Regions from separate parts of the Actinomadura geliboluensis genome, predicted to be linked through region 1. Evidence: predicted binding sites of a transcription regulator. Region 1 holds the regulator's gene; the other holds the start of a gene.
The links. Region 1 encodes HspR, which represses chaperone genes until heat shock. Its sites were predicted from a motif close to ANTTGAGTCNNNNNGACTCAANT; they were not measured.
Positions count from the first base shown of each region.

Region 1 (10,343 bases):
CGCGCTGACGGCCGCCGGGTACTCCCCCGGCGGCGCGCTGCCCGTCGTCGCACTGTGGTCGCTCGCCGAGACGCGCGACCGGCGCGTCTCGCTCGCGGTGCTGGCACCGGTGGCCGTGTTCCTGGAGGTCGACAGCGTCTCCAGCCCGCCCGTGTCGATCGGGGCGTGGATGCTGGGCGCCTACATGCAGACGCGCCGCCGCTACGTCCGGGCGGTGGAGGAGCGGGCCGCCACCCTCGAACGCGAACGGGAGCAACTCGACCTGATCGCGGCGCAGCGCGAGCGCGGCGCGATCGCCCGCGAACTGCACGACATCGTCGCCCACTCGGTGACGGTGATGCTGATCGGGGTGCGCGGCGCCCGCGACGTCCTGGAGACCGAACCGCGGGTGGCCGCGGAGACGCTGGAGCGGGTGGAGACCAGCGCCGAGCAGAGCCTCGCGGAGCTGCGCCGGATCCTCGTCCTGCTGCGCGGGCAGGACCCGGCGGAGACGCGCCCGCAGCCGTCGCTCGCGGACCTGGACGAACTGGTCGCCGGCTACCGCGCGGCCGGGCTGCCGGTCCGGCTGGAGATCGCCGGGGAGCGGATGGGGCTGCCGAGCGGTGTCGAGCTGTCCGCGTACCGGATCATCGAGGAGGCGCTGACCAACGCCCTGAAGCACGCCGGGGCGACCACGGTCACGGTAGAGCTGAGCTACGGCGGAGCGGACCTGGAGGTGCGGGTGCACGACGACGGCACGGGGACCGGCGAACCGCCCGGCCCCGGCGGGCACGGCCTGGTGGGGATGCGGGAGCGGGCCGCCGTGCTCGGCGGCGAACTGGAGGCGGGCCCCGCACCCGGCGGCGGGTTCCGGGTCGCCGCGCGGCTGCCGATCGGGGGCCGCGCATGACGATCCGGGTGCTGATCGTCGACGACCAGGAACTGATCCGGATCGGGTTCCGGCTGTTCCTGCAGACCCGTCCCGAACTGGAGGTCGTCGGCGAGGCCGGCGACGGCCGCGAGGCCCTCGACCGGGCGGCGGAGCTGCGGCCCGACGTCGTGCTGATGGACGTCCGGATGCCGCGGATGGACGGCGTCGAGGCCACCGCCCACCTGACCGCCGTCTCCGACCCGCCCCGCGTGCTGATCCTCACCACCTACGACCTCGACGAGTACGTGTTCGGCGCGCTGCGCGCGGGGGCGTCGGGGTTCCTGCTGAAGGACGCGCCCCGCGAGCGGCTGCTGGAGGCGATCCGCGTCGTCCACCAGGGCGAGGCGCTGCTGTCCCCGTCGATCACCCGCCGGCTGATCGAGGACTACGCCGGCCGCGCCGACCCCGTCCGGCCGGCGCCGGACCTGCTGGCCGCGCTGACCCCGCGCGAGCGCGAGATGCTGCTGCTCGTGGCGCAGGGCCTGTCGAACCAGGAGATCGCGGCGCGGCTCGTCGTCACCGAGGCCACCGTGAAGAGCCATGTCGGCAGCGTGTTCGCCAAGCTCCACCTCCGCGACCGCGTCCAGGCCGTCGTGCTGGCCTACGAGCACGGCATCGTCGTCCCGGGCCGCCGCCCCGACTCCCTGTAGGCCCCGTCGTCCGGTCACCGGGTAGGCCGGTCACCGGCCCCGCCGATCAGAGGAGCGGCGGCTTCGTCCTCGCGGAGGACGGGAACCGCGCGGCCCTCCTCCGTCCGGGCGAACTGCGGCCGCGGAGCCGCCGTCCGGGAACCGGAATAGGTGGCTCACTCGTCCTGTTGTAGAGGTCGTCAGCAAAGTTGAGCCGGGTCGACTCAAGTCATTTGACACGGGGGCGCCGGTCCGGGCAACCTTGCGACGGAGAAGACGAACCGGCCGCGCCCTGGGGGCGACCGGGGCTGCGATAACACCGGAAACGACGGAGGACGAGAACATGGCACGTGCGGTCGGCATCGACCTCGGGACGACCAACTCGGTCGTCGCGATCCTGGAGGGCGGGGAGCCCACCGTCATCGCGAACGCGGAGGGGTCGCGGACCACGCCGTCCGTCGTCGCCTTCGCCAAGAACGGAGAGGTGCTGGTCGGCGAGGTCGCCAAGCGCCAGGCGGTCACCAACGTGGACCGCACCATCCGGTCGGTCAAGCGCGAGATGGGCACCGACTGGAAGACCAAGATCGACGACAAGGACTTCAACCCGCAGCAGATCAGCGCGTTCGTGCTGCAGAAGCTGAAGCGGGACGCCGAGGCCTACCTCGGCGAGACCGTCACCGACGCGGTCATCACGGTGCCCGCGTACTTCTCCGACCACCAGCGGCAGGCCACCAAGGAGGCCGGCCAGATCGCGGGCCTGAACGTCCTGCGGATCATCAACGAGCCGACCTCGGCGGCGCTGGCCTACCACCTGGAGAAGGAGAAGGAGGCCACCATCCTGGTCTTCGACCTCGGTGGCGGCACCTTCGACGTCTCCCTGCTGGAGGTCGGCGACGGGGTGGTCGAGGTCAAGGCCACCAGCGGTGACAACCACCTGGGCGGCGACGACTGGGACAACAAGGTCGTCGACTGGCTGGTCGAGAAGTTCAAGAACGCCAACGGCGTCGACCTGTCCAAGGACAAGATGGCGCTGCAGCGGCTGCGCGAGGCCGCGGAGAAGGCGAAGATCGAGCTGTCCGGTTCGTCCGAGACGCAGATCAACCTGCCCTACATCACCGCGTCGGCCGAGGGCCCGCTGCACCTGGACGAGAAGCTCACCCGGGCCGAGTTCCAGCGGATGACCTCCGACCTGCTCGACCGGACCAAGGCGCCGTTCCAGTCGGTGCTGAAGGACGCCAACATCGGCGTCGACAAGATCGACCAGGTCGTGCTGGTCGGCGGCTCGACCCGGATGCCCGCGGTGTCCGAGCTGGTCAAGGAGCTGACCGGCGGCAAGGAGCCGAACAAGGGCGTCAACCCGGACGAGGTCGTCGCGATCGGCGCCAGCCTCCAGGCCGGCGTGCTGAAGGGCGAGGTCAAGGACGTCCTGCTGCTGGACGTGACCCCGCTGAGCCTCGGCATCGAGACCAAGGGCGGCATCTTCACCAAGATCATCGAGCGGAACACCACGATCCCGACCAAGCGGTCGGAGACGTTCACCACCGCCGACGACAACCAGCCGTCCGTGGAGATCCAGGTCTACCAGGGCGAGCGCGAGATCGCCGCGCGCAACAAGAAGCTCGGCACCTTCCAGCTCACCGGTCTGCCGCCGGCGCCGCGCGGCGTCCCGCAGATCGAGGTCACCTTCGACATCGACGCGAACGGCATCGTGAACGTCAGCGCGAAGGACCAGGGCACTGGCCGCGAGCAGTCGATGGTCATCACCGGCGGCAGCGCGCTGCCGAAGGACGACATCGAGCAGATGGTCCGGGACGCCGAGCAGTACGCCGAGGAGGACCGCAAGCGCAAGGAGGAGGCCGAGGTCCGCAACCAGGCCGACACCCTCGCGTACTCGACCGAGAAGTTCCTGCGGGAGAACGACGACAAGGTCCCCGCGGACCTGAAGACCGAGGTCAACGACGCGGTCGCCGAGGTCAAGAAGGCCCTGGAGGGCACCGACGTCGAGGCCATCAAGGGCAGCGCCGAGAAGCTCGCGCAGGTCTCCCAGAAGATGGGCGCGGCGATGTACGCGCAGAACCCCGAGGGTGCCGCCGCCGGCGCCGAGGACCACGGTCCGACGGCCGACGCGCAGGGCCCGCAGGACGACGAGGTCGTCGACGCGGAGATCGTGGACGAGGACAAGCCGAAGGAGGAGGGCCGATGACCGCAGCGAAGCGAGGGTCTTCGGCCCCCCGCTTCGGGGGTCTGGGGGTCGCCCCCCAGAAGGGTGGTGCATCGTGACGTCCTCCTCCGGTGAGGGCGAGGAGAAGGAGGGCCCGGTGATCCGCGACAAGCGGCGCATCGATCCCGAGACGGGGGAGGTCCGGGGGCAGGCGGCGGGTTCGCCGTCCGCCCCGGAGGCCCCGGTGGACGGGGTCGCCGAGCAGGTCTCCGACGAGGAGGTCTCCTCGCTGAAGACCCAGCTGGCGGAGCGGCTCGCCGACCTCCAGCGGTTGAAGGCCGAGTACGACAACTATCGCAAGCGGGTCGAGCGCGACCGGGTCGCGGTCCGCGAGCAGGCCCTCGGGCAGGTGCTGACCGAGCTGCTCCCGGTGCTGGACGACATCGGCCGCGCCCGCGACCACGACGAGCTCACCGGCGGGTTCAAGTCCGTCGCGGAGAGCCTGGAGGCGGTCACGGGCAAGCTCGGCCTGGAGCGGTACGGCGAGAAGGGCGAGCCCTTCGACCCGACCGTGCATGAGGCGCTGATGCACTCGCTCTCGGCGGACGTGACCGAGACGAGCGTCGTCGACGTCCTCCAGCCCGGGTACCGGATCGGTGAGCGGATACTGCGCGCGGCGCGCGTCGCGGTGGCCGATCCCGACCCGGACGCCGGCCCGGGCGAGCCCGGTGACGAGCCGGGCGACGACGGCGAATGAGCCCGCGCGGGCCCGCTCCCATCCGGGGGCGGGCCCGGTCGGGGGCGTGAAGGACATGTGGCAAGTGGCGAGAGCAGAAGGCGGGGCGCCGTGAGCACCAAGGACTACCTGGAGAAGGACTACTACAAGGTCCTCGGTGTGGCGAAGACGGCCTCGCAGGAGGAGATCAAGAAGTCCTACCGGAAGCTGGCGCGCAAGTACCACCCGGACGCCAACAAGGGCGACACGGAGGCCGAGGAGCGCTTCAAGGAGGTCTCCGAGGCCTACGACGTGCTGTCGGACGAGAAGCGCCGCAAGGAGTACGACACCGTCCGGTCGATGCCGGGCGGGTTCCGCGGCGGCCAGCAGGGCGGCGGCTTCGGGTTCGACCTCGGCGACCTGTTCGGCCAGGGCGGCACGGGGACGCAGACGGGCGGCGCCGGCGAGCGCATCGGCGACCTGTTCGGCGGCCTGTTCGGCCGGGGCGGCGGCACCCGCACCACGGGGACGACGCGGCGCGCCCGGCGCGGCGCGGACGTGGAGACCGAGGTGACGCTGTCGTTCGGCCGCGCGATGAACGGCGTGACCGTCCCGATCAAGCTGACCAGCGAGGCGGCCTGCGACGCGTGCCGGGGCACCGGCGCGAAGGCCGGCACCGTGCCGCGCGTCTGCCCGAACTGCGAGGGCACCGGGCACGAGACCCGCAACCTCGGCAACTTCGGCTTCCAGGAGCCGTGCCACGAGTGCCGCGGCCGGGGCCTCGTCGTCGACGACCCGTGCCCGATCTGCCACGGCAGCGGCCGCGCGACCGGCACCCGCACCATCCAGGCCCGCATCCCGGCGGGCGTCGCCGACGGCCAGAAGATCCGGCTGAAGGGCAAGGGCGCCCCGGGCGAGAACGGCGGCCCGGCCGGCGACCTGTACGTGAACATCAAGGTGCGCCCGCACCCGGTGTTCGGCCGCAGCGGCGACAACCTCACCCTGACGATCCCGGTGACCTTCCCCGAGGCGGCGCTCGGCGGCGAGATCCGCGTCCCGACGTTCCAGGGCCAGCCCGTCACGCTGAAGCTGCCGGAGGGCACCCCCAACGGCCGCAAGTTCCGCGTGAAGGGCCGCGGCGCGACCCGGCGCGACGGCACGAAGGGCGACCTGCTCGTCACCGTCGACGTGCACGTCCCGCAGAAGCTGGACGAGCAGTCCCGCGAGGCGCTGGCCAAGCTCCGCGAATCGGGCGGCGGCGACGACCTCCGCGCCGACATCCTGCAGCAGGCCAGACAGGAGTGAAGGAATGAGCGGTCGGGAGCGCGCCGCCTGGACTGAGGAGCGCGCGCAGCGAGGAACGAGCGAGCACGCGACGAGGGAAGGCGGCGCGATGTTCTCCCGGGCGCGGGCGAACGGAGTGAGCCATGAACACTGACCCCTTCGGTGATGACACTCCGGTCTATGTGATCTCGGTGGCGGCGCAGCTGTCGGGGCTGCACCCGCAGACGCTGCGCACCTACGACCGGATGGGGCTGGTGTCCCCCGGCCGCACGGCCGGGCGGGGGCGGCGCTACTCGATGCGCGACATCGTGATGCTGCGCGAGATCCAGCGGCTCTCCCAGGAGGAGGGCATCAACCTGTCCGGCATCAAGCACATCCTGGAGCTGCAGCGCGACAACGTGCGGCTCCGCGAGGAGCTCGCGAAGGCGCACGCGGCGCTGGAGGAGCTCGCCAACGAACTCGAATCGACCCGGTCCGTCGCGGCGCGGCTGGCGCAGCAGCGGCGGCACGGGGAACCGGGCACGCCCGGCTCCGACCTGGTGCCGATCCGGCACACGAGCGTCGTGGTCTGGCGCGAGCGCAACTCCGAATAGGACTTTTCACGGGGACTGGGGACATGGACTACAAGCTGACGCAGAAGAGCCAGGAGGCGGTGTCGGTCGCGGTCCGCAGGGCGGCGGCCGAGGGGCATCCCGAGGTGGAGCCGCAGCATCTGCTGGCGGCGCTGATCGCGCTGCCGGACGGGACGGCGGTGCCGCTGCTGGAGGCGGTCGGCGCCGACTGGCAGGCGATCCGGCGGCGGGCGGAGGAGCAGCTCGCGGCGCTGCCGAAGGCGCAGGGGTCGACGGTGTCGTCGCCGCGGCTGTCGGGCCTGCTGCAGCGGTCGATCAACACGGCGGCGAACCGGGCGCAGCAGCTGGAGGACGAGTACGTCTCGACCGAGCACCTGCTGGTCGGCCTCGCCGCGGACGGCGGCCCGGCGGCGGGCCTGCTGAAGGAGTTCGGGGCGACGCCGCAGGCGCTGCTGGACGCGTTCGAGAAGGTGCGCGGGCACGCCCGCGTCACCAGCGAGAACCCGGAGGGCACGTACCAGTCGCTGGAGAAGTACGGCGTCGACCTGACGGCGGCGGCGCGCGACGGGCGGCTCGACCCGGTCATCGGCCGGGACGCGGAGATCCGCCGAGTGGTTCAGGTGCTGTCGCGCCGTACGAAGAACAACCCGGTGCTGATCGGTGAGCCCGGCGTCGGCAAGACGGCCGTGGTGGAGGGCCTCGCGCAGCGCATCATCGCGGGCGACGTGCCGGAGTCGCTGCGCGGAAAGAAGCTCGTCTCGCTGGATCTCGGCGCGATGGTCGCGGGCGCGAAGTACCGCGGCGAGTTCGAGGAGCGGCTGAAGGCCGTGCTGAACGAGATCAAGGAGTCCGAGGGGCAGATCGTCACGTTCATCGACGAGCTGCACACCGTCGTCGGGGCGGGCGCGGCCGAGGGCGCGATGGACGCCGGCAACATGCTGAAGCCGATGCTGGCGCGCGGCGAGCTGCGCATGATCGGCGCGACGACGCTGGACGAGTACCGCGAGCGCATCGAGAAGGACCCGGCGCTGGAGCGCCGCTTCCAGCAGATCTTCGTCGGCGAGCCCACGGTGGAGGACTCGATCGCGATCCTGCGCGGGCTGAAGGGCCGCTACGAGGCGCACCACAAGGTGCAGATCAACGACTCGGCGCTGGTCGCGGCGGCGACGCTGTCGGACCGCTACATCACCTCCCGGTACCTGCCGGACAAGGCGATCGACCTGGTGGACGAGGCCGCGTCCCGGCTGCGGATGGAGATCGACTCCCGGCCGGTGGAGATCGACGAGCTGCAGCGCGCGGTGGACCGGCTGAAGATGGAGGAGCTGAACCTCGCCAAGGAGACCGACGAGGCGTCCCGGCAGCGGCTCGACCGGCTGCGCAAGGACCTCGCCGACAAGCAGGAGCACCTGACCGGCCTCGTCGCCCGCTGGGACAAGGAGAAGGCGAGCCTGAACCGGGTCGGCGAGATCAAGGAGACGATCGACCAGCTGCGCGGGGAGGCGGAGCGCGCCCAGCGCGACGGCGACCTGGAGACGTCCGCGCGGCTCACCTACGGTGAGATCCCGGCGCTGGAGAAGCAGCTGGAGGAGGCGTCGGAGGCGGCGGAGAACCGCGACGCGATGGTCAAGGAGGAGGTCGGCCCGGACGACGTCGCCGACGTGGTCGCGTCCTGGACGGGCATCCCCGCGGGCCGGCTGCTCGAAGGGGAGACGGCGAAGCTGCTCCGCATGGAGGACGAGCTGGGCCACCGCCTGATCGGGCAGGAGGCCGCGGTCCGCACGGTGTCGGACGCGGTGCGCCGCGCCCGCGCGGGCATCTCCGACCCGGACCGCCCGACCGGCTCGTTCCTGTTCCTCGGCCCGACCGGCGTCGGCAAGACCGAGCTGGCGAAGGCGCTCGCGGAGTTCCTGTTCGACGACGAGCGGGCGATGACCCGCATCGACATGAGCGAGTACTCCGAGAAGCACAGCGTCGCCCGGCTGGTCGGGGCGCCGCCCGGATACGTCGGCTACGAGGAGGGCGGGCAGCTCACGGAGGCCGTCCGGCGCCGCCCGTACTCGGCGGTGCTGCTGGACGAGGTGGAGAAGGCGCACCCGGAGGTGTTCGACATCCTCCTGCAGGTGCTGGACGACGGCCGGCTGACGGACGGGCAGGGCCGCACGGTCGACTTCCGCAACACGATCCTGATCCTCACGTCCAACATCGGGTCGCAGTTCCTGGTCGATCCGACGCTGGAGAACGGGGCGAAGCGGGAGGCGGTGTGGAACGCCGTCCGGAACTCGTTCAAGCCGGAGTTCCTGAACCGCCTCGACGACGTGATCCTGTTCGACGCGCTGTCGACGACCGAGCTGACCCGCATCGTGGACCTGCAGGTCGAGAAGCTGGCGGACCGGCTCGCCGACCGGCAGCTGACGCTGGAGGTCACGCCGGCGGCCCGGGAGTGGCTGGCGCTGACCGGCTACGACCCGCTGTACGGGGCGCGCCCGCTGCGCCGCCTCGTGCAGACGGCGATCGGCGACCAGCTCGCCAGGGAGCTCCTCTCCGGCGAGGTCCGCGACGGCGACGAGATCGTGGTCGACCTGGACGAGGCCGCCGACCGCCTGACGGTCGCCCCGAAGAGCGGCCTGACCCTCACCAAGTAACGGGTCCCGACGGGCCGGCGCGCACCGCGCCGGCCCGTTCGTCTTCCCAGCGTGCGGGGCGGTGAGCAGGGGCGGGAGGCGCCTTCACGGTCCCTTCGAAGATTATTAAAGTTTCTTTAGGGATTCCCCCGCTAGCGTCCGACGGCATTGCGGCACGCCGAAATCCGGTGGCCGCGGGACGACCGTTGGGAGATCTCCTCATGCGCAGGTCCGTCGCCTACCCCCTCGCCGCCGCGGCGGCCGTCGCGGCGCCGGTGCTCGTCGCCGCCCCCGCCTCGGCGCACGGCTACGTCTCCGCTCCCCCGAGCCGGCAGGCGCTGTGTGCGACGGGCGCCGTCCCCGACTGCGGCCCCATCCAGTTCGAACCGCAGAGCGTCGAGGGCCCGAAGGGGCTGAAGAGCTGCGACGGCGGCCTCGGCCAGTTCGCCGTCCTCGCGGACGAGAGCCGGAACTGGCCCGCCGCGTCGGTCGGGACCAGCGTCGACTTCCGGTGGGTGTTCACCGCGCGGCACCGCACGTCCAACTGGGAGTACTTCATCGGGAACACCAAGGTCGCGACGTTCGACGGCGGCAACCAGCAGCCGGACGCGGTCGTCACGCACAAGGTCGACCTCAGCAAGTTCCCGGGGAAGCGCACCGTCCTCGCGGTGTGGAACATCGGCGACACCCCGAACGCGTTCTACAGCTGCATCGACCTCAACGTGGGCGGGGGCGGCTCCCAGCCGGAGCCCACCACGGAACCGGAACCGGCGCCGAGCCCCACGACGCAGGCTCCGACCGCACCGGCGCCGCCGCCGAGCAGCCGCCCGCCCGCGCCGACCGGCGAGCCCGCGGCCGGCGGGACGTGGCGGGCCGGCGAGACGTACAAGACGGGCGACGTCGTGTCGTTCAACGGCGCGCAGTTCCGCTGCCGCCAAGGCCACACGGCGCTCCAGGGCTGGGAGCCTTCGCAGTTCACGCTGGCCCTGTGGCTGCCACTGTGACGGCCGGTCGCCGCGCGCTCCTGCTGGCCGCCGCCGCTCTCGCCGCGCCCGTCCTGCTGACGGCGTGCAGCGGCGAGCCGGCGAAGACGAAGCCGGCGAGCGCGGCCTCCAGCGCCCCGGCAGCCGGCTACAACGACCAGGACGTGGTCTTCCTGCAGATGATGGTCGCCCACCACAAGCAGGGCCTGGAGATGGTGCGCCTGGCCGCCGAACGCGCCCCGCGCAAGGAGGTGCGGACGCTGGCCGCGGCCGTCGACGCGACCCAGTCGGAGGAGCTGAAGCTCATGAAGGCGTGGCTCGGCAAGTGGTCGAAGCCGACGACGTCCGGCGCGGCGACGCAGGCGCACCTGCACCACGGCGCCGCGCCCGCCACCGGCGCCAAGGAGATCGGCACCCTGCGGAGGACGAAGGGCACCGGCTTCGAGCCCGCCTTCCTCAACCTGTTCA
Region 1 is NZ_JBICUA010000016.1:37,494-47,836, forward strand. Features, by position in the region: gene ACGFI1_RS38690 (sensor histidine kinase) at 1-889, shown strand, start outside; gene ACGFI1_RS38695 (response regulator) at 886-1,560, shown strand; gene dnaK (molecular chaperone DnaK) at 1,883-3,742, shown strand; gene grpE (nucleotide exchange factor GrpE) at 3,816-4,457, shown strand; gene dnaJ (molecular chaperone DnaJ) at 4,548-5,720, shown strand; gene ACGFI1_RS38715 (heat shock protein transcriptional repressor HspR) at 5,843-6,292, shown strand; gene clpB (ATP-dependent chaperone ClpB) at 6,316-8,913, shown strand; gene ACGFI1_RS38725 (lytic polysaccharide monooxygenase) at 9,114-9,896, shown strand; gene ACGFI1_RS38730 (DUF305 domain-containing protein) at 9,881-10,343, shown strand, end outside.

Region 2 (10,343 bases), on a different contig from region 1:
CCGCGAGCTGAGCGTGACCAGCGCGTCGACGGCGTTCGACCTGTCGCGCTGGTCCTTGTCGGCCAGCGTGCAGGCGAGGAGGGTGCCGGTGGCGACCCCTGCGGGGCCGTCGGCCTCGGCGACGCCGAGCATCGCGGCGCCCGGTTGCCATCCGTCGTCCCCCATTCGGGCCACGTAGCGGACGAGGTGCGCGGCGGCGACCTCGCGGTGGGACGGCAGGACGGCGGGCCAGTGGCCGATCCGCTCCAGGAAGCGCCAGGACTCCCCGTTGCGCCCGCCCGTCGCGGGGAGGGCGCACGCGTGGTCGATGTCGGTGTCGCCGGTCATGGCCACCGTGGCGCGCACCGGGGACGGGGCGCGCCACGCCGGGCGCTCGGCGGCCGCGCCCGGCCGGCCGAGGACCGTGCAGGTGACCACGGGGTCGGGGAGCCCGCCCGCGGCGAGCCAGGACGCGACGGCCCGGCCCGCCTCGGACGCCAGCCCCTTCGCCCGCGCCGCGGCCGCCGGGTCGATCTCGCGCGGGACGCGGAGCATCGCCTGCGCGAGCTCGGCCCGCCCCGGCGCGGCGCCCGCCTCCTCCAGGCGTTCGAGGCGGCCGACGAGGACGTCCGGGTCGATGTGCCCGCTCGCCTCGGTCGGGGCCGCGAGCAGGAGCGGCACCGTCCCGACGGCGGCGGCGATCTCCTGGAGCCGCCACGCCAGGAACCGTGCCAGCGGCGGCCCGGACGCCTCCGCGGCGGGACGGAGACGCCGCAGGGTCAGGGCGGCGCGGAGGCCGGCCGCGCGCGACCGGCGCTGGAGCAGCAGGTTCTGCGCCGGGAGCGCGATCCAGCTCTCCCGGACGAGGTTGCGCATGTACGAGCGGTCGTCCGGCTTGGTGATCCACGGCGCGATGTCGCCGGCGACCTTCCGGAGCGCCTCCCGGGTCCCGTCGGGGTCGCGGTGGGCGGACTCCATGAGCGCGGCCAGGAACCGCTCCGCCGGGGCCCACTCCTCGTCGGAGCGCAGCCGGACGGCGAACTCGTCCGCGAGTTCGGCGAGGGAGCCGACGGGCGCGGGCATCGACCGGGGGACGTAGGGCGGCGGGCCCGGCGGTGCGGGCTCGGGGACGGCCTCGACCGCGCCGAACGCGTCGGCGATCACCGCGCGCGGCCCGGCGGGCAGGACCGCGGCCGCGTCCCGGACCTCCGCCCGGACGGCCTCGCCCGCGTGGGCGGCGTGCTTGGCCGCGATCTTCACGGCGCGCTCGCGCAGGTCGACCGCGTCGGACGGGAACACCGCGGTGAGGGCGCGCAGCGTGGCCTCGACCCGGCCGCGCTTGCGGGCCGTCCGGTCGAGCCAGGTCAGCGCGGCCCGCACGAGCTTGCGCTCGGGCCGGAACAGCACCGCGTCCGCCGCCTCGGCGAACAGCGCCGCGTCGAGCCGGCCGAGGTCGTCGGCGCGGCGCACCTGCCGCAGCGCGAGGTCGGCGACCGCCGGCGGCGCGGCGGGCAGGAGCCGCACGTAGTCGCGGACGCGGGCGGTGGTCTCGTCGTCGGTGGGCGCGAGCGCGTCGTGGAGCTGGACGAACCAGCGCAGGGTGTGCGCGGTGCCGCCGCGCAGGAAGCGGCTGACGCACCCGTCCAGGAGGAGTTCGCGTTCGACGCGTCCGGTAAGGGCCAGGCCGGTCAGGGAGTCGGCCCAGGTGCTCTTGCGGGCCTTGTCCCACTGGACCCAGTTCGCGTCGTTGGCGAGGGCGGCGCCCACGCCGTCCGCCTCGAACAGCCTCGGGAGGAGGGTGTCCAGGAAGGGGTCGTCGGCGAGCCCGTCCGCGTTGCCCGCGCCGGTGACCCAGCCGACCACGAAGCCGTCCGTCACCGGGGGCGCGGCACCGGCCGACGTGGCGAGCGCCGCCGCGGTGTGCCAGCGCGACCACTCCTCGTCGGAGACCCGCAGCCGGTCGCCGATCCGGCGCGCGACCTCGGCGCGCCACTGCGCGGGGCGGTCCGCCGTCACCTCGACCAGCAGCCGGGTGGTGTACTCGCTCCACGACCAGAGCCGCAGGTCGGTGCGGCACAGCCAGGTCGCGGCCGCCGCCGGGCCGCCGATCACGCCGGCGCCGGCGATGAGCAGGCGGCTGATCCCCTCGTTGTCGAGGAACCCGTACCGCGTCCGGGCGCGCAGCTCCTTCAGCAGCCTGGGGAGTTCGGCTGCGGCGGTGCGGCGCTCGGCCTCGTCCAGCGCCCTGACGGCGCGCGCCGTCGCCTCCATGCCGCCCGCCTCGATCGCCTTCCGGAGCTCGGCCCAGGTGCTCATCGCGCGGCCTCCGCCGTCTCCTCGGCCGTCTCCTCGGCCGCGCGGCGGGCGATGCGCGCCGCGAGGACGTGCTTGCACGGCCCGCGTTCGCCCCGATGGTCGAACCACCAGGGGCACGTGCAGGCGGCGCGGTCGCCGTCGAAGCGGACCTCCCGCTCACCGCCGCCGCTCAGCACGATCGCCGTGCCCGCGGAGGTGAACCGCACGGCGCCGTCCTCGACGAGCGCCCGCGCCGACCGCAGCCGCGGGTTGAGGCCGGCCACGCGCGCCGGGTCATAGGGGAGTTCGCGGTGGAAGAAGGCGGCCTCGGCGGCGTCGAAGCCGACGCGTCCCGACGTGCCGAGCTGGGTCAGCGCGGCCCTCGTCCGGGCGAGGTCGAGGCCGGACCGCTCGGCGAGCAGGCCGGGTTCGACGCGCGGCTCGAAGGACAGCAGCGCGCCGAGCAGGTCGGCGTCCCCGGCGGCCTCGTCGGTCGCGATGTCCTCCAGCACGGCGCCCTCACCGGAGAAGCCGCGCGAGTGCTGGGGGGACAGGGTGAGGACGTACCTCATGCCGGGAAGCTCCAGCTCCCACACGCTCGCCACGGGCCCGCCGCCATGGGTGAGGGGCGGCCCGTAGACGCGCAGGGCCCGGGCGAAGCGGAGCAGCGGCAGCATCGTCCGCAGGCGGTCCGGGCCCGCGAGGCACACGGCGCCGGGCGCCGGACGGGACGTGACCCGCAGCGTCCTCCCGGCGGGCACGGCCCACAGGGGTTCGCGCTGCGCGCGCGGCAGGGTGCGCAGGAACCGCACGGCGCTCGGCCCGTCCAGCTCGCCGCGCGGGTCGAACCCGGCCGTGATGACCTGCACCTCGGCGAACCCCCGCAGCCACCGGTCGGGCAGCGGCACCTTCTTCTCCACGACCGCGCCGTCCATCGTGGTGACGGCCAGTTCCTCGGCGCCGACCGCCAGGTGCAGCGGATCGGACCCGCCGACGCGGGCGAGGGCCTCCCGCAGGGGGCCGTTGACGTCCACGTTGGTCGTGCCCCGTTCGTGGACGTCGCCGTCCAGCGCGGGCTCCAGCACGTCCAGCCGGGCGTACACGCCGCCGCACGCGGAGAACGACTCCATCCGGATCCGGTCGCCGTTGCAGGTGACGACCGGGTCGCGGAAGGACGTCGGGCGCGGCTGGAAGTAGCGGGTCTGGGCGACGTCGGCCAGGGCGAGCAGCGCCGCCGCGGCCGGCGCCGCCTGGGTGAGCACGCCGCTGAAGAAGTGCGGGTGCGCGCTCGGCCCGCTGCTCGTCGTCCCGCCGGACGTCGACAGGCCGAGAAGCCCCGCGTCCAGCCCCGAGGGCCGCGTGTACGTGTACGACTGCGCGGCTCCGGCCGCCACTGTCCTGCTCGCCATGCCCGAGAACGTAGAGTCCGCCTCGGACAAATCCTCCGGTTCCCGGGTCAGCCGAGCTGGCCGGGGAAGAGGAGCGACAGTTCGCGCGGGTACCCGGCGATCAGGCGGAGTTCGTCGTCGGTCAGCGGACGGCCCGTCTGGGCGTTGCACAGCTGGACGAGCTTGAACGCGAGGTCCTCGTCCTCCGGCTCGACGCCCAGTCCGTCCATGACGTGCCTGAAGCCGGCCTTGCCGCCGTACTCGCCGGTGAGGACGACCCGTCCGGGGCGGGTGGCGTGGATGCCGGACTCGTGCGCGAACGCGTTCCCTCCCACGCCTACCTCGCGCCCGACATCGACTTCGCGCTGGCGGCGCTCGGCGCGGTCGCCGGTCTCGTGCCGGGGCCGGGGAGGCCGTGTTCGCCGTCGCCCGCACGGCCGGATGGCTCGCGCACGCGCTGGAGGAGTACGCGCGGCGCGGCCCGCTGCGGCCCCGCGCCGTCTACACCGGCCCGCCGGTCCGCTGAGGCGGGGTCGCGGCGGCACCTCGCAGAACCGGGGGTAGGCTCGGTGACGTGCGACGGTTCCTCACCCCAGGCTGGCTCGGGCTGCACGCGCTCGCGATCGTGCTGTGCGGCGCGTTCCTCGGGTTCGGCTGGTGGCAGTTCGACCGCGCCCAGTCCGGCAACGACCGCAGCTGGGCGTACACGTTCGAATGGCCGATCTTCGCGATCTTCGTGATCGTGATGTGGATCAAGATGATCCGGGACGAGCGGGCCGGTGTGAAGCCCGCGCCCACGGTCATCGAGGAGCCCGCGGAGGCCGAGGTCAAGCGGGAGCTCATCAAGCAGCACGAGGAAGAGGACCCCGCCCTCGCCGCCTACAACCGCTACCTCGCGCGCCTCAACTCCGAGAACGCGCGCGGCCGCCGCTGAACCCCCGCGTGCGGGCGCGCGGCGCGGTGGAGCCCCCGTCCGCCGAACGAAAGGTGTGTTTCCTGTGGAAGGCGCGGTCACCAGGTACCGGATCCTGGCGCTGATCGTCGGCACCCTGCTGGTGCTGCTGGTGATCGGGATGGTCCTCAAGTACGGGCCGACCGACATGCCGGAGATGGCGGGCATCGTGTCGCCGATCCACGGCCTCTTCTACATGGTCTACGTGGCGTTCGCCTTCGACATGTGGCGGCGCACGGGCTGGCCGATCGGCAAGATGGTGCTGATCGTGCTCGGCGGCGTCGTGCCGCTGATGACCTTCTTCGTGGAGCGCAAGATCGTCCGCGAGGCGCGCGCGCTGCCCGCCGCCAAGGCCGAGGCCGGCGCGAGCGCCTGACAATCCTCCTCCGGGGCTGGTGCCCGCGGCCCTTCATCGCCTAACGTTTGACTGAGTCAAACGTTTGGAGGCGCCATGGAGGTGACCGAGGAGGACGTCGGCACGGTCCGCGCGTTCAACCGCTTCTACACCGGTGTCATCGGGGTGCTCGGCGAGGGGCTCGTCCGGTCGCCGTACTCGCTGACCGAGGCACGGGTGATCTTCGAGCTGGCCCAGCGGGAGGACACCGAGGTGCTCGCGCTGCGCCGCGCCCTCGACCTCGACGCCGGCTACCTCAGCCGGATGCTGGCCCGGTTCGAGGCCGACGGGCTCGTGCTGCGCGAGCGCGCGCCCGGCGACGCCCGCCGCCAGGTCGTCCGGCTCACCCCGCGGGGCCGCGAGGTGTTCGCCATGCTGGACGAGCGGACCATCGCCGAGATCCGCGGGCTGCTGGACGGCCTCGCCGCCGGCGACCGCCGCCGGCTGCTCGCCGCGATGCGCACCGTCCAGGGCGTCCTCGGCGGCCGGCCGCGCGCGGACGACGTCGTCCTGCGCCCGCTGCGCCCCGGCGACCTCGGCTGGGTGGTGGAGCGCAACGGCGCGCTGTACGACGTGGAATGCGGCTGGGACCGCACCTACGAGGCCCTCGTCGCCTCGGTGGTGGCCGACTACGTGCGCGACCACGACCCGGAGCGGGAGAACGCGTGGATCGCCGAGTCGGACGGCGTCCGGGTCGGCGGGGTGTTCTGCGTCAAGCGCGCCGAGGACGTCGCGCAGCTGCGGCTGCTGCACGTCGAGCCGGACGCCCGCGGCCTGGGGGTCGGCGCGGCGCTCGTCGACGCCTGCGTGCGCTTCGCCGCCGAGGCCGGCTACCGGGAGATCATGCTGTGGACGACGGCGCTGCAGCGCCCGGCGCACCGCCTCTACGCGCGGGCCGGGTTCGTCCTCGAGGACGAGGAGCCGCCCGTGGAGCGCTTCGGCGACGTGGTCCACGGGCAGGTGTGGCGCAAGAAGCTGTGACCCGGGACCCGCGGAGGCGACGCGCCTCCGCGGGCCCGGTTCTCGCAGCGATCCCTAACTGCGGCGGCGGCCGGGACGGGGGTCGGACGGAGTTCCGGCCGCCTGTGCTACCGGCGTGGTGCCGGTCTTTCTGGGGGCTGGCTCTCACCTCCCTTCCGCTCGCGCCGGCCGGGGGCGTGACGGCCCGTCCGGCGAAGGGGGGAGGGCGCCGAAGGGCGCCCGGGTGACTGAGACCGGGCCGGCGGCGCGGTGGGACGTGGCCGCCGGCCCGGCCGCCGGGGGGTGCCGGTGCCGCGGGGGCGTGCGGCACCGGGGCCCGGGGAAGGCCGCTGCGCGGAGCCGGCCGGGTACGGCCGAGAACCCGAGGTGTGTCGCCGCGCGCCGGCGTGGAGCGCGCCGCGAACGCCCTCGGCCGTACGGGCCGGGCCGCCGGGGAGGGGGAACGCGGGAAGGGGCCGCCCGGTGCGTCGCATCTCGACTCCTCCTGGTTCCCGACCTGGGACTTTGCCGCCCCGAGGATCTTTCGTTCACTGTGTGTCACGATCTCGTTGCGTTAAGTACCCGGCCGTCATGTGCGCGTAAACGCGCTCCGTGCAAAGAATCAAGATCGCGAAGTGGTCTTTGCCTCCGCATTGCCCGGGGCGGCCTTCCGGCATCCTTTGCGTCATGCCTTGCACCTCGTGCGGCGGGACGGTCGCCCCGGACGGCCACTGCTGGGACTGCGGCACCCGCCAGCCCGCCTACCGCGCCCACCTGGAGACCGCCACCCCCACCGCGGCCGCCGTCACCGACCGCGCCGGCCGCGCCGTCAACGCCGACGCCGCGGCCCTCACCGCCGCGGGCCCGTGGACGATCGCCGCCGTCTGCGACGGGGTCTCGATGTCGCCCCGCGCCGATCGCGCGGCGCGCGTCGCCGCCGACACCGCCGCCGCCGTCCTGGCCGCGCGCCTGCCGGGAGCCCTTCCCGAGCACGCCCTGGACGAGGCCGCTCTCCGCGCCTCCCGCGCCGTGGCCGCTCTCGCCGCCTCGGTCCACGCGGCTCCCGCCTGCACCTATGTCGCGGCCGTCACCGGTCCGGACGGCGTCTGGGCGAGCTGGGTCGGCGACAGCCGCGCCTACTGGCTCCCCGACGAGGGCCCGGGAATGGCCCTGACCCAGGACGACGTTGACGCGCAGGAAGTCCTGACCGCCTGGCTGGGCGCCGACGCGGGCGACCCGCACCCGCGGACCCGCAGTTACCGTCCGCAGGGCGCGGGCCACGTGCTCCTGTGCACCGACGGCCTGTGGCGCCACCTGTCCGACCCCGCTGCCCTGCGCGCGCACTTGGGCGGCCACACCCCGCTCGATGGCGCACGTGCCCTCGTCCAGTACGCCTTGGACGAGGGCACCCGCGACAACACCACCGCTCTGGTCATCCGCGTAGAGCCGGCTCAGCGTTGAACGAGCGTGGTCAGGAGCGGACGTCCTTGAGCCGCTGCGCGAGGGCCTTGTTCATCGCGTGGAACTGGGGCAGCGTCCGATCGGTCAGCTGGCCTCGGACGAAGGGCACCGCGACGCCGCTGAACTCCTCGCTCTGGACGAGCCTGACGCGGCCCGGCGCGATGGGCTCGATGCGGAACCGGTGCTCCCCGTCGAAGACCCCGCCGGGGCCGATCTTGCCGATCCAGCGGAGCTCGCGGCCGGGGTCGGCCGCGAGGACGGTCGGGGTGAAGGTTGTGTCGCCGCCCGGGTCGCGCAGGACATTGCGCAGGGTGGCGCCCTTCTCCAGCCTGCCCTCGGAGGAGACGATGAACGGGTTCCACTGCGCGTAGGCGGGCAGGTCGGCCAGGACCGTCCACACCTGCTCGGGCGTGGCGTCCAGCTCGATCGAGGTGCGCAGCGTGAAGGGGCGCAGGTTCGTCCAGGCCGTGTAGCCCGCGAGCAGGGCGGCGACGACGGCGAGTGCGGCCAGGAGGCGGCGCCGTCCCCGCCGCGGTGCCCGCTCGCCGTGGTCCGGGCGGGCGGGGATGGACGGAGCGATGGTCATGCCGGGTTCTCCTTCACGGGCAGGACGCCGCGGAGGGCGGCGTCGACCAGGTGTTCGGCGTAGGCGCGGTCGATGGGCAGGCCGGTGATCAGGAGCCGGTAGTACAGGGCGCCGGCGAGCTGGTCGAACAGCAGCGCCGGGTCGCTGTCGGGCCGCAGGTCGCCGCGCCGCCGGGCCCGGTCGATCAGCCCGATGGCCAGCGCGTTGCGCTGCTCGAACACGGCGCGGACGAGCGCTCCGATGTCGGGGTGCCGCGCGGCGGCGGCGACCAGCTCGCCCACGAGGCCGGACGAGGGGTCGCCGGGCGGGTGCCCGGGGCCGGCGCTCCGCGTCCGGTTCAGGCCGAGCGCGATCTGCTCCAGGTAGTCGGCGAGGTCGGCGCGGAGGTCGCCGGTGTCGGGCACCGGCACCTCGTCCTGCATCCGGGCGATGACGGCGATGGCGAGGTGGTCCTTGGTGGGCCAGCGCCGGTACAGCGTCGTCTTGGCGACCGCGGCCGCGCGGGCCACCTGGTCCACGGTGAACGCGGCGTAGCCGTGCGCCAGGAGCTGCTCCTCGGCGGCCCGCAGGATCTGCTCGTCGGCGTCCGGGTCGCGGGGGCGGCCGCGGCGCGGCCGTGCGGGAGGCATCCGGCCCTCCTTTCGATACGGGCGTTTCGTAAATCCACGGTAGCCCGGCCGGACGGGATTACGCAACGCCCGTATCGAAATTCGGGCTTGATCGCTCAGAGCGAACGTTGCTGCGGAAACAAAATGCAGCTCCGTTTTCTTGAGTGTGTATGACTCAACTTGAGGTTGGGTCGATGACGGACTTGGAGCTGAGCATGAGCGAAACCCTGACGCTGCCGGTGCTGCCCCTGGAAGACGGGGTCGTTCTGCCCGGCATGGTGGTCCCCCTGGACCTCTCCGAGAACGGCGAGGTCCGGGCGGCCATCGAAGCCGCGCGGGCGGTGTCGCAGTCCAAGGGCCCGGGCATCCGGTCGGCGGCCAAGCCGCGGGTGCTGCTGGTGCCCAGACTGAACGGACGGTACTCCGACGTCGGCACCCTCGGGGTGGTCGAGCAGGAGGGGCGGCTGCCGGGCGGCGAGCCGGGCGCGGTCGTCCGCGGCGTGTCCCGGGTGCGGATCGGGACCGGGACGACCGGCCCCGGCGCGGCGCTGTGGGTCGAGGGCACCGTGATCGAGGCGCCGCCGGCGTCCGGGCGGGCGCAGGAGCTGGCCAAGGAGTACAAGGGCCTGGTCGGCGCGATCCTGCAGAAGCGCGGCGCCTGGCAGGTCGTGGACGTGGTGCAGCAGATCGACGACCCGTCCACGCTGGCCGACAACGCCGGATACGCGCCCTACCTGACCGACGAGCAGAAGATCGAGGTCCTGGAGACCGTCGACGTGGTCGAGCGGCTGGAGCTGCTCATCGGCTGGACCCGCGACCACCTCGCCGAGCTGGACGTGGCGGAGACGATCCGCAAGGACGTCCAGGAGGGCATGGAGAAGACGCAGCGGGAGTTCCTGCTGCGGCAGCAGCAGGAGGCCATCCGCAAGGAGCTGGCCGAGCTGAACGGCGACCCCGCCGACGAGGAGGACGACTACCGGGCCCGGATCGAGGCCGCGAACCTCCCCGAGAAGGTGCGCGAGGCGGCGCTGAAGGAGGTCGACAAGCTGGAGCGGTCGTCCGACGCCTCGCCCGAGGGCGGCTGGATCCGCACCTGGCTCGACACCGTCCTCGACATCCCGTGGAACGAGCGCACCGAGGACGCCTACGACATCGCGGGCGCCCGCGAGATCCTGGACGCCGACCACGCCGGGCTGGACGACGTGAAGGAGCGCATCGTCGAGTACCTGGCCGTGCGCAAGCGGCGCGAGGACCGCGGCCTCGGCGTCGTGGGCGGCCGCAGAAGCGGCGCCGTGCTGGCGCTGACCGGTCCTCCCGGCGTGGGCAAGACCTCGCTGGGCGAGTCCGTCGCGCGGGCCATGGGCCGCAAGTTCGTCCGGGTCGCCCTGGGCGGCGTCCGGGACGAGGCCGAGATCCGCGGCCACCGCCGCACGTACGTGGGCGCGCTTCCCGGCCGCATCGTCCGGGCGATCCGCGAGGCCGGCTCGATGAACCCGGTCGTCCTGCTGGACGAGGTCGACAAGGTCGGCGCCGACTACCGGGGCGACCCGACGGCGGCGCTGCTGGAGGTCCTCGACCCCGAGCAGAACCACACCTTCCGGGACCACTACCTGGAGGTCGAGCTCGACCTGAGCGACGTGCTGTTCCTCGCCACGGCGAACGTGGTCGAGGCCATCCCCGGGCCGCTGCTCGACCGGATGGAGCTGGTGGAGCTGGACGG
Region 2 is NZ_JBICUA010000003.1:320,291-330,633, forward strand. Features, by position in the region: gene ACGFI1_RS11975 (DUF6493 family protein) at 1-2,295, opposite strand, end outside; gene ACGFI1_RS11980 (SWIM zinc finger family protein) at 2,292-3,683, opposite strand; gene ACGFI1_RS11985 (hypothetical protein) at 3,731-3,997, opposite strand; gene ACGFI1_RS11990 (hypothetical protein) at 4,237-4,596, shown strand; gene ACGFI1_RS11995 (DUF3817 domain-containing protein) at 4,661-4,990, shown strand; gene ACGFI1_RS12000 (bifunctional helix-turn-helix transcriptional regulator/GNAT family N-acetyltransferase) at 5,066-5,989, shown strand; gene ACGFI1_RS12005 (PP2C family protein-serine/threonine phosphatase) at 6,656-7,429, shown strand; gene ACGFI1_RS12010 (SRPBCC family protein) at 7,440-8,015, opposite strand; gene ACGFI1_RS12015 (TetR/AcrR family transcriptional regulator) at 8,012-8,644, opposite strand; gene lon (endopeptidase La) at 8,839-10,343, shown strand, end outside.
Region 2: lon (endopeptidase La) is a predicted target of HspR. The motif match lies at 8,782-8,804, and genes of this name have one in related genera.